One region of the Bariatricus sp. TF06-38A genome, then DNA from elsewhere that is predicted to be linked to it. Evidence: predicted binding sites of a transcription regulator. Region 1 holds the regulator's gene; the other holds the start of a gene.

Evidence for each region. Region 1 encodes NrdR, which represses ribonucleotide reductase genes. Its sites were predicted from a motif close to CACAANATNTTGTG; they were not measured.
Region 2: a site for NrdR is predicted at 1,341-1,354, ahead of nrdD (anaerobic ribonucleoside-triphosphate reductase). Genes of this name have one in related genera too.

What each region holds. Positions count from the first base shown of each region.
Region 1 is NZ_JAQFCE010000004.1:32,136-38,442, forward strand. Features, by position in the region: gene arcC (carbamate kinase) at 102-1,031, opposite strand; gene PG418_RS05275 (PRC-barrel domain-containing protein) at 1,310-1,567, shown strand; gene PG418_RS05280 (NUDIX domain-containing protein) at 1,649-2,344, shown strand; gene nrdR (transcriptional regulator NrdR) at 2,463-2,912, shown strand; gene coaBC (bifunctional phosphopantothenoylcysteine decarboxylase/phosphopantothenate--cysteine ligase CoaBC) at 2,927-4,126, shown strand; gene PG418_RS05295 (ECF transporter S component) at 4,182-4,847, shown strand; gene PG418_RS05300 (type III pantothenate kinase) at 4,851-5,615, shown strand; gene truA (tRNA pseudouridine(38-40) synthase TruA) at 5,670-6,307, shown strand, end outside.
Region 2 is NZ_JAQFCE010000002.1:78,404-84,710, forward strand. Features, by position in the region: gene PG418_RS02550 (ABC transporter permease) at 1-275, shown strand, start outside; gene PG418_RS02555 (ABC transporter ATP-binding protein) at 262-1,035, shown strand; gene nrdD (anaerobic ribonucleoside-triphosphate reductase) at 1,376-3,508, shown strand; gene nrdG (anaerobic ribonucleoside-triphosphate reductase activating protein) at 3,509-4,006, shown strand; gene PG418_RS02570 (dCTP deaminase/dUTPase family protein) at 3,990-4,505, shown strand; gene PG418_RS02575 (spore germination protein) at 4,837-6,195, opposite strand.

The DNA of each region.
Region 1 (6,307 bases):
TCAGCCCGGTATCCAAATTACTGGTGCATTTTTTCTCTACGGACTCTTCACCATTTCTACCCACAGAAAACGGAGTCCTTTATGTCGTCCCTTTTGTACATTTATTCAATAACAGTTCCGGTTTTACCCTTCAGAGCATCTTTCAGAGTATCAAAAGAAGTAATCAGAGCACTTCTTCCCTCTTTCTTTTCTATGAATCCTACGGATGCCTGGAATTTTGGAAGCATGTTGTAGATTCCAAAGTGTCCTTCATCCATGTACTGTTTAGCCTGTTCTACGGAGATATTATCGAGTTCTTCTTCATCTTCTTTTCCGTGGTTTAAGCATACCTTTTCTACACTGGTCAGGATGATGAGTTCATCAGCATCAATCTGTTCAGCAAGCTTGCCGGCAGTAAGGTCTTTTTCGATGACTCCGCTGGCACCTTTGAGGTGATTGTTCTGCTGGAGTACCGGGATTCCGCCACCACCGCAGGCGATTACAATATGTCCTGCATCGGTAAGGGTGCGGATGGCATCAACTTCTACGATATCAACCGGGTTTGGAGAAGCAACGACACGGCGGAAGCCCTGACCAGGAACTTCTACTACATAATTGCCTTTTTTACGTTCAGCGGCAGCGTCTTCTGCGTTCATGATACGTCCGACAATCTTGGTTGGTGTATAGAATGCTTCGTCATATGGATCAACAGTTACCTGTGTGATAACGGTGCATACGCTGCGATAGATGCCGCGTCCGATCAGTTCTTCGCGAATCGCATTCTGCAGGTCGTATCCGATGTAACCCTGCGACATAGCAGAGCAGACTGACATCGGAGAAGCGGTATAATCCGGATGATTGGTGCTGAATTCGTTCATAGCAGTATGGATCATACCAACCTGAGGTCCATTACTGTGTGTGATTACTACCTGGTATCCTTCTTCAACAAGATCTGCAATGGAAACTGCAGTTTTTTTAACGGCAACCTTCTGCTCCGGAAGTGTGGTTCCGAGTGCGCGGTGTCCTAATGCAACAACAACTTTTTTCTTCATATTACATCCCTCTGTTTCTCAGAATTTGAATTGTCTGCGTATGAAAAACATATAACGCAGACAACAGCGATAAAAAATATATAAAAATTATAGTATTTTTTTATGGAAATTGCAATCATTAGTTGGCAAAAATGCACAGTATAAAAAGGAATTACTGGTGGGCAGAAGCTAAATGGCACAAGGACGGGGATTTTTAGAAAATATGCTGACAACAAGGGGAGATGTTCATATAATATAATAAGAAGTCCGATGGATGGTGCAGTATGAAAGAGGAACGGATTCGATTTTGCGGATTAAAAGAACGTGAGGTCATCAACATATGTGACTGCAAGCGGCTCGGGTTTGTTGCAGATCTGCAGATCAATATCTGTTCAGGGTGTGTGGAAGCATTGATCGTACCGGGACCGGGAAGAATCTGTGGATTTCTTGGGTATGATGCGGAGTATATTATTCCGTTTGAGTGTATTCGCAGGATTGGAGAGGATATTATTCTTGTGGAAATTAAAGAGGACAAATGTCTAAAGCCGTGTAAATAAGAATAGTAAAAGAGGAAGAAGAGTACAGACTGCTCAGTGAAATAAATGAGAACAAGTAAAAAGACAAAGGAGAGAAGAAAAATGACAGCATTTTTTAAAGAAATCGAGCCGTTCCGGGGAAACGGAAACGAAAATGAAAAGGGACAGACGCTGGAAGAATTTCTGGAAGAGTATGATCCTTATAAATATAAGAATCCTTGTGTGACAACCGATGCAGTTATATTCTCCTGCAAAAGAAAGGTAGTGGACGGAGAATGGAAAGTTCTGATGGTTAAAAGGCGGAATCATCCGAGCATTGGCTGGTGGGCGCTGCCGGGTGGGTTTATTGAACTTCATGAGAATCTGGAAGATACGGCAAGAAGAGAACTGACCGAGGAGACCGGCGTGGCGGATCTTCCGATGGAGCAGTTTGCAGTCTATGGGAATGTGGGCCGTGATCCAAGGGCACGGATTATCACGTCAGCGTATCTTTCGGTTGTGGATGAAGGACAGGTAAAGGTGCAGGCTGGTGACGATGCGGCGGATGCAAAGTGGATGCAGCTTCATTGTCAGACAGAATCGGTGAAGGAGGATGGAGATTGGAAGAGAACCATTTATCGACTGGCATTGGAAAATAAAGAAGCAGAGCTTACAATTTCGGCGATCGTTGAAAAAAAGGAAAGAAGTGGACTGGTAAGAGAGACTTATTATAAGGTAAAAGAATCGGAGCAGATTGCCTGTGACCATGCGGCGCTGATCGTACAGGCATGGAAGCTGGTGGAGAGCCGGCTTATATAGCCTTTTGATAAAGTGTGAATTTGTTGACAACCTTGTATACAGGATTTATACTATAGACATTAAAAATGTGCGTGATTCGGCAGTAGAATCAATCAAGAACCAGGCAGGAGGAAAAAAGATGAGGTGCCCATATTGTGGTAACATTGATACAAGAGTCATCGACTCAAGACCGGCAGATGACGGAACGACGATCAGAAGGAGAAGATCCTGTGATGCGTGCAACAAGCGTTTTACAACCTATGAGAAGGTGGAGACCATACCGCTGATCGTGATCAAGAAGGACAACAACCGGGAGCAGTATGACCGTACTAAGCTGGAAGGCGGAGTACTCCGGGCGTGCTATAAACGTCCGGTATCGGCAGCAGATATTCAGGCAACGATCGACTCGATCGAGACAGCGATTTTCAGCCGGGAAGAGAAAGAAATTCCGAGCAGCCAGATCGGTGAGATTGTTATGGAAAGCCTGAAAAAGCTGGATCCGGTTGCTTATGTACGTTTTGCATCGGTATACAGGGAATTTAAAGACGTGAATACCTTCATGGATGAACTGAAGAAAATATTAGAATAAAAGGGGAAAGACAAATGGAACGGAAAAAGACAGTATTGCTCTGCGTGACCGGCGGTATTGCGGCGTACAAGATTGCAACACTGGCAAGTATGCTGGTAAAGACAGGATACGATGTGAAAGTTGTGATGACACAGAATGCAACGAATTTTATCAATCCGCTGGTATTTGAGACGCTGACACAGCATAAGTGCCTGATCGATACATTTGACCGCAATTTTGAGTACAGTGTGGAACATGTGACACTGGCAAAATGGGCAGATATTGTGATGATCGCACCGGCTACAGCGAATGTGATCGGCAAACTGGCACACGGGATTGCAGATGATATGCTGACTACGACTGTGATGGCATGTGCCGAATGTAAGAAGATCCTCGCACCGGCGATGAACACAAGAATGTATGAGAATCCGGTCGTACAGGATAATTTAAAACTTCTGGAGCATTATGGATATGAAGTGATCCAGCCGGCAAGCGGACATCTGGCATGCGGAGATAACGGAGCCGGGAAAATGCCGGAAGCGGAGACTTTGTATGAATATATTTACCGGGATACTGCTTATGAGAAAGATCTGACCGGAAAGAAAATTCTTGTCACAGCAGGACCGACAAGAGAAGCAATCGACCCGGTGCGCTACATTACGAATCACTCATCCGGTAAGATGGGATATGCTCTTGCACGCGTTGCTGCGGCAAGAGGAGCGGATGTTACGCTTGTCACCGGACCGACAGAGATCAAAAAGCCGATGTTTGTGAAGATCGTTCCGGTCACGACCGCAAAGGAAATGTTCGAGGCGGTAAAGGAAGAAGCGGCAGATGCAGACATTGTGTGTAAGGCAGCAGCGGTTGCAGATTACCGGCCAAAGCATATTGCGGATGAAAAGGTGAAAAAATCAGACAGCGAGATGAGTCTGGAGCTGGAAAAGACGGACGATATTCTGAAATATCTCGGAGAACACAGAAAAGACGGACAGTTTCTGTGCGGATTTTCAATGGAAACCGAGAATATGGTTGAAAATTCCAGAAAGAAGCTTGAAAAGAAGAAGCTGGATATGATCGCGGCAAATAATCTTAAAGTTGCCGGAGCAGGATTTCAGGGTGATACAAATCAGATGACACTGATCACGAAGGAAGATGAGACTGCACTTCCACTGATCAGCAAGGAAGAGACAGCAGCTTGTATTCTGGACAAGATTCTGGAGTGCATGAATAAATAAAAAGCCAAAATGTATTGTATCTCGTAAAGAGAATAGTAACAGGAGGAAAAGAAAAATGAATCAAGGCAATGAACGTACTACATCCATGTCCAAAACAAAGGGACTCGTACAGATGGCAATCTTTGCAGCACTTATTGTAGTGCTGGCATTCACTCCGTTTATCGGATATATCCCATTGGGATTTACAAGGGCGACGATCATCCATATCCCGGTGATCATGGGCTCTCTGATGCTCGGACCGAAGAAGGGCGCAGCGCTTGGAGGCGTGTTTGGCCTTACAAGTTTTATCAATAATACGATAAATCCGACATTGACATCATTCGTATTTACCCCATTTTACAGTCTGGGTGAATACAGTGGAGGGATCGGAAGTCTGATCATCTGTTTTGTGCCACGTATTTTGATCGGTGTAGTGCCGTTTTATGTTTACCGTCTGATCAAGAAGCTTTCAAAGAACAATGGAGTATCTTCTATTGGACTGGTTGCGGCAGGACTTTCCGGAGCACTGACCAATACGCTTCTTGTCATGAATCTTATTTTTGTATTTTTCAGAAATGATTATGCGGCAGCCAATGGTGTTACCGTAAAGGCGGTATATGGATTTATTCTGAGCATTATCGGAATCAATGGGATTCCGGAGGCGATTGTTGCAGCGGTGATCACACTGGTACTTGGAAAGACGCTGATGAAAAAAGGGGTACAGGAAAGATTAGGAGTGTAAAAAATGATACTTGCGATTGATATAGGAAATACAAATATTGTACTTGGATGTGTGGATGACAACAAAACCTATTTTATCGAAAGACTTTCCACGATCAAGACAAAGATGGAACTTGAATATGCGATTGATATCAAGATGGTTCTGGATATTCACGGAATCAAACCGGAGAAGCTGGAAGGAGCGATCATCAGCTCGGTAGTTCCGCAGATTACATATGTCGTAAAAGAGGCGGCAGAAAAGATTCTGAAAAAAGAGACACTGGTCATCGGACCTGGCGTGAAGAACGGACTCAATATCCTGATGGATAATCCGGCACAGCTCGGAAGTGATCTGGTGGCAAATGCAGTTGCCGGAATTGCAGAATACAAAGCTCCGATGATGATTTTCGATCTGGGAACGGCGACAACAGTCAGTGTGATCGATGAAAAGAAAAATTATATCGGAGGCATGATCTATCCGGGAGTGAATATTTCACTGAACGCCCTGACGGAAAATGCATCCCAGCTTCAGGGAATCGGTCTGGAAGCACCGAAGCGGATTGTCGGAAAGAATACGATCGAATGTATGAAGAGTGGTGTTCTCTATTCCAGTGCAGCGGCAATCGATGGAATTATTGACCGGATTGAGGAAGCAATTGGACAGCCGATGACTGCAATCGCAACAGGTGGACTTTCCAAGAAGATTGTTCCGTACTGCAAGAGAGAGGTCATACTGGATGACGATCTGCTTCTGAAAGGACTTCTGATCATTTACCGGAAAAACAGATAACAGAAAGGTGACAGGGACGAGGACTTATAAAGTTTTCGCCCCTTTTATAAAAGGATGAATACTTACCGGATAACAGTTGCCTATGATGGAACGGCGTATCGTGGATGGCAGAGACAGGAGAATACGGAACTTACTGTACAGGGAATTCTGGAACGGCGGATTTCAGAAATTGCAGGGAAAAAGACGGTGGTCAGTGGTTCAGGAAGAACGGATAGTGGTGTACATGCGTTAGGGCAGGAGTGTAGTCTGTATCTGGAACAAGAAATTGATATGGACAGTTTTAAGAAGCAGTTAAATGCACTTCTCCCGGAAGATATCAGAGTGCTGGATATCAGCAGAGAAAAACGGGATTTTCATGCAAGAAAGAGTGCGGTCGGGAAATGCTATGAGTATCAGATTGATCTGCGTGACAAGATGGAAGTATTTCATCGGAAATACCGGTTTCATTTTCCACATCCGGTCGATATCGCTGCGATGGAAAAAGCAGCAGAGTATCTGATGGGAACCCACGATTTTTCCGCCTTTACGGATTTGAAAGAGGACAAAGATACGGTACGGACGATTTATGCGGTCGGGATCGTGTATGAAAAGGATACACTTACGTTATCGTGGATCGGAGATGGATTTTTATATCATATGGTCCGGATACTTACCGGAACGCTTCTGGATGTGGGAATCGGGAAAATAAAAGC
Region 2 (6,307 bases), on a different contig from region 1:
AAGAACGTGTATTTGAAATTTCCAGTGGTACAGGGGCGATGGTAATCGGTCTTGCAAGTGTTATCATCGGAACCAGTATTTTCAAAAAAATCAGTTTTGTAAAAACAACGACAGCTGTACTGATCGGTTCTATCATTTACAAGGCCTGTGTGGCAATCGCGCTGAAGAACTTCGAACCGCAGGATATGAAGCTGATCACAGCCGTTTTATTCCTGGTAATTCTGGTGCTTAGTATGGAGAGAAAGAAGAAGGTGAAGAAGAATGCTGGAGCTTAGAAATATCCACAAATATTATAATCCGGGTACAGTCAATGAGATGTGTCTTTTTGAGGACTTCAATCTGACGATCAATCAGGGCGAATTTGTATCTGTAGTAGGAAGTAACGGTTCCGGTAAAACTTCGATGCTGAATATCATCTGCGGAAGTATTCCGGTAGAATCCGGACAGATCCTGATCGATGGAAAAGATATCACAAGGGTAAAAGAATACAAGAGAAACCAGAAGATCGGACGCGTGTATCAGAATCCATCTATGGGAACCTGTCCGTCCATGACGATCTTGGAAAATATGTCTCTTGCGGACAATAAAGGAAGGTTCTACGGACTTGGACGGGGAACGAATAAGGCACGTATTGATTATTACAGAGAACAGCTCGCCCAGCTTGGTCTTGGACTGGAAGATAAGCTTCATGTCAAAGTCGGATCACTTTCCGGAGGACAGCGCCAGGCGATGGCACTGCTGATGTCTACGATGACACCAATCGAGTTTTTGATCCTGGATGAGCATACTGCTGCGCTGGATCCAAAGACAGCAGAACTGATCATGGAGCTGACCGATAAGATTGTAAAAGAAAAAAATCTGACAACGGTTATGGTCACACACAATCTCCGCTATGCAGTAGAATACGGTAATCGTCTGATCATGATGCATCAGGGACATTGTGTGATGGATAAGGCAGGAAAAGATAAAGAGGATACCTCGATCGATGAAATCCTGACGATGTTCAATGAGATCAGTATTGAGTGTGGAAACTAAAAAATACAAGATTATGAATTAAAGAGATAAGCAGAAAAGGAAACAGTTTCGGCTTATCTCTTTTTGTATTTCCAAAGGTTTTGGAAAAATTATTCGAGGATTTTCAAAATGAAAGGCTATTGTCTGAATACAGAAGGATAAGCCTGTCCGGTATAAAATGTCAATGGATTTTCAGGAATATGCCTGTAGAAGATTTGGTTGTCTGGCTGCCGGAAAATTGGTTATTTTCACAGATTGACGCTCTCTCTGTGATAGTGCTAAAATAGAGGAAAACGGTCAAGATATAGTATGCATTTTAAATAGAATACAATATATTGTAGTTATCAGAAAGGAGAAGAAGATGAGCTTAAACAATGTGAAAGTTGTAAAAAAAGATGGGACAAAAGAAGAATTTAACGTGCAAAAAGTCGTTGTGGCAGTCAATAAGTCTGCATATCGTGCACTGATCAAATTTTCACAGAAAGATATTGATTTTATCTGTCATTTTGTAGAAGAAAAGGTAGAAGAACTCGGAGTGCATGAGATTCAGATTCCGGAAATGCACAATATTGTAGAGGGAGCGCTTGAGAAAGTGAATCCGATCGTGGCAAAAAGTTACCGGGACTATCGGAATTACAAGCAGGATTTTGTGCAGATGCTTGACGAGGTTTATAAGAAAAGCCAGTCGATCATGTATATCGGGGACAAAGAGAACAGTAATACAGACAGTGCACTGGTATCGACCAAGCGAAGCCTGATCTTCAATGAGCTGAACAAAGAATTATATAAGAAATTTTTCCTGACGGTGGAAGAATTACAGGCAATCCGGGAGGGATATATTTATATCCATGATATGTCAGCCCGAAGAGATACGATGAATTGTTGTCTCTTTGATGTGAAAAGCGTACTGACCGGTGGATTTGAGATGGGAAATCTGTGGTACAATGAGCCAAAGACACTGGATACGGCATTTGATGTGATCGGAGATATCGTACTGAGTGCGGCAAGCCAGCAGTACGGAGGATTTACCGTGCCGAGCGTAGATGAGATCCTGGAGCCTTATGCGAAGCGTTCCCATGAAAATCATCTGAACAAATACAGAAGCCTTGGACTTTCGGAAGAAGTAGCACAGGAGATTGCCTGGAAGGATCTGAAAAAAGAGATGGAGCAGGGATTCCAGGGATGGGAGTATAAGTTCAACTCCGTATCCTCAAGCCGTGGAGACTATCCATTTATTACCATGACCAGCGGAACCGATATCAGCGAATACGGAAAGCTTGTCACAAAGACGATGCTGGAAGTAAGAGCAGGAGGACAGGGAAAGCCGGGACATAAAAAACCGGTACTTTTCCCGAAAATCGTGTTCCTTTATGATGAAAATTTACATGGACCTGGAAAGCCGGGAGAAGATCTTTTTGAAGCCGGAATTGAGTGCTCCAGAAAGACTATGTATCCGGACTGGCTCAGCCTTACCGGAAAAGGCTATGTGCCGAGTATTTACAAGCGCTACGGAAAGGTCATCAGTCCGATGGGATGCCGTGCATTTTTATCTCCATGGTATGAAAGAGGCGGTATGAATCCGGTGGACGAAAAGGATGAGCCGGTATTTGTCGGAAGGTTCAACATCGGTGCGGTCAGTCTCCATCTTCCGATGATCCTTGCCAAATCCAGACAGGAGAACCGGGATTTCTTTGAGGTACTGGATTATTACCTGGAACTGATCCGGAAGCTTCATATCCGTACTTACGAATACCTCGGAGAGCTGCGTGCTTCTACGAATCCGCTTGCCTACTGTGAGGGTGGTTTCTATGGCGGACATCTGAAGATCCATGACAAGATTAAACCGGTGCTGAAATCGGCAACCGCTTCCTTTGGAATTACGGCGCTCAATGAATTCCAGCAGCTTTATAATAAAAAGTCCTTGGTAGAGGATGGAGCATTTGCCATCAAGACCATGGAATATATCAACATGAAGGTCAATGAATTTAAAAAAGAAGACGGCTATCTGTATGCGATTTACGGAACACCGGCTGAGAATCTGTGTGGTGTGCAGGTACAGCAGTTCCGTAAGAAATATGGAATCGTGGAAAATGTATCGGACAGGGCGTATGTGAGCAACAGTTTTCACTGTCATGTAACCGAGGATATTACACCGATCGAAAAGCAGGATCTGGAAAACCGTTTCTGGGATCTGTGTAACGGTGGAAAGATCCAGTATGTAAAATACCCGATCAATTATAACAAAGAGGCTATCAAATCACTGGTACGCCGTGCAATGAATATGGGATTTTATGAGGGTGTTAATCTGTCACTTGCCTACTGTGATGACTGTGGTCATGAAGAGCTGTCTATGGATGTGTGTCCGGTATGTGGAAGTAAGAATCTGACGAAGATTGACCGTATGAACGGATATCTGTCTTATTCGAGAGTCAAGGGAGATACCAGACTAAATGATGCCAAGATGGCAGAAATTGCGGAAAGGAAAAGTATGTAAATGCGTTACCACAATATAACAAAAGATGATATGCTCAACGGGGATGGCCTGCGGGTTGTCCTCTGGGTTGCAGGATGTGACCATTGCTGTAAGGAATGCCACAATCCGGTGACCTGGGATCCGAATGGTGGGCTTTTCTTTGATGAAAAGGCGAAGGCAGAGATTTTTGAAGAACTGGAGAAGGATTATATTAGTGGGATCACATTCAGTGGAGGCGACCCGCTGCATTCGGCAAATGCCTATGAGGTCATGATGCTGGCAAAAGAGATTAAAGAAAAATTTCCGTCAAAGACGATCTGGCTTTACACCGGTTATGAATGGAAAGATATCAAGAATATGGATATTGTAAATTATCTGGACGTTCTGGTGGACGGAGAATTCGAGGTTGAGAAGAAAGAACTGGATCTGCACTGGAAAGGCAGCGCGAACCAGATGGTCATTAACGTACCGGAGACATTAGGAAAAGGAGAAATTGTATTACATGAAGAGAATTGCTAAATTTCACAAAGTAAGTCTGGAACAGTTTATGGAAGGATGGAAGGATACTTTTGGTGAGCAGTATACAGAGGATCAGATCAAGGATTTATATGAAGAAGTCAAACTGCCGAAGCGTGCAACGGCAGGAAGTGCAGGATATGATTTCTATGCACCGGATGATTTTGTGATCGAGCCGGGAAAGACGATCAAGATCCCGACAGGGATCCGTGTGGAAATGGAAGAAAACTGGGTACTCAAATGCTACCCGAGAAGCGGACTTGGGTTCAAGTTCCGTCTGCAGCTGAATAATACGGTAGGAATTATTGACAGCGATTATTTCTATTCTGATAATGAAGGTCATATCTTTGCGAAACTGACGAATGATACCAATGAGAATAAAACGGTAGAGCTTGGAAAAGGGACAGGCTTTATGCAGGGGATTTTTGTTGAGTATGGAATTACTGTGGATGACGATGCGACAGCAGTCAGAAACGGGGGATTTGGAAGTACGACGAAGTAGGGTTGTAAAAAAGAGGCGTTAAAATATAGGTTGTGTTGGCGACCGGGATCAAAAAAATAGTGTTCAATTCCATTGTGCAAGGGCATTACGGTGAACCTCTGAGAGCAAAAATTGTGTCAGCAAAGGCTTCCACAATTTTTGAGTTTCATCTCCATTGCACAATAAGTGAATTGAACACTATTTTTTTGATCCCGGTCGCCGGATTTACTGTATTAGAGAGGCGTTTTTTTACAAGGCTGGACTGATAACCGGTTGAGGAGATTTAGGTAGTGGTGGGAAGGTGAAGGTTATGTAGGTGTAGCCTGCAATTTTGTTGCAGGCTACAGGGGGATTAGTTTAATTTTACGTTCAGGTAACTACGGCCGGAGAGGGTTTTGTTGAAGGTGATGCAGAGGATGACGATGAGGCAGCCTGTGAGGAATCCGGGGAGGTTGAAGATGGCGGTGAGGATAAGGAGTAGGAGACGCATGAATTTTAATGCGTAGCCTAGTTCAAAGTTTGGCTGGGTGTAGTTGGCGATGGAGACGAATGCCATGTAGAGCATGATCTCGCTGTTGAACCAGCCGGATTCGACGGAGAATTCCCCCATGACGATACCGGCGATGACGCTGAGAGGGGTGCTGAGCATACTCGGAGTGTTGAGGGCGGCGAGGCGGAGTCCGTCGATGGCAAGCTCAAGGATCAGGATTTGGAAGATCAGGGGGATGTTGACCGTATCTTCGATCAGAACGAAGCGGAAGATCTCCGGTATCCATGCCGGGTTCTGCATAAAGAGCAGAAAGAGTGGAACCATGAAGACAGTCAGCAGTGTGATCAGTACACGGGATATTTTCAGGTAGATTCCGGTGATTGGCGGAAAGTAGTAATCATTTGCCTCTTCGATCATATCAAAGATGGAGGTTGGCAGGATCAGTGCAGATGGGGAGGTATCAGTAAGGATGATTATTTTTCCTTCCATCAGGCAGGCGCAGGCTGTGTCTGGACGTTCGGTAAATTTATATTTTGGAAATGGATTGTACCATTTGCGCTGAAAGAGAGCTTCAGCGAGGGATTGCTGACTCATTTTCAAATCCTGGGATTTGCTTTCTTCCAGTTTGTTCTGGATCGTGGTCAGAAGTTCGCGGTCTACACGGTCGGACATATAGCAGAGAGCTACGTCGGTGCGTGTGGAAGTGCCGGCTTCATACATTTCCATGATCAGATGCGGATCGCGGATCCGGCGGCGCATCAAGGCAGTATTGAATACGATTGTTTCCACAAAGCCATCACGGGAACCGCGCAAGGATTTGTCTTTATCGGGTTCCTCGATGCTGCGGGACGGGTAAGTACGGCAGTCGATGGCAATAGCGGCTTCATAGCCGTCAATAAAAAGACAGGTGACACCGGACAGAAGATTTTTGAAAATGCTGTCAAAGTCACCGAGAATATCAACTTCCACATAGGGGATGCAGCTTGTAGAAAAGGAAGTTGCATCCTCTGGCATATCATCGGCAGAAATATTGAGGAAGGAGTCCATAAGTTTCAGCATGATTTCATCTTTGGTGAAACCATCAATAAAATAAAAGGCACTATTTTGTCCGCCGATGATCAGAGTTCGTTCGATAATATCAAAGCTTTTTTTTACGGGAAGAGCCCGGTTCATATATTTTGTATTGTCGGTGAGGGAAGCACTGACAGTATGTTTTTCCATATTGAATCCTCCATTCAGAGATAATTTAAAGTTAAGAAAATCTGGAATCCCGGAAATATTTTACTGCCTGGATTCTGCATAGATTTAGCATTTCACAAAAAAAGGAAAATAT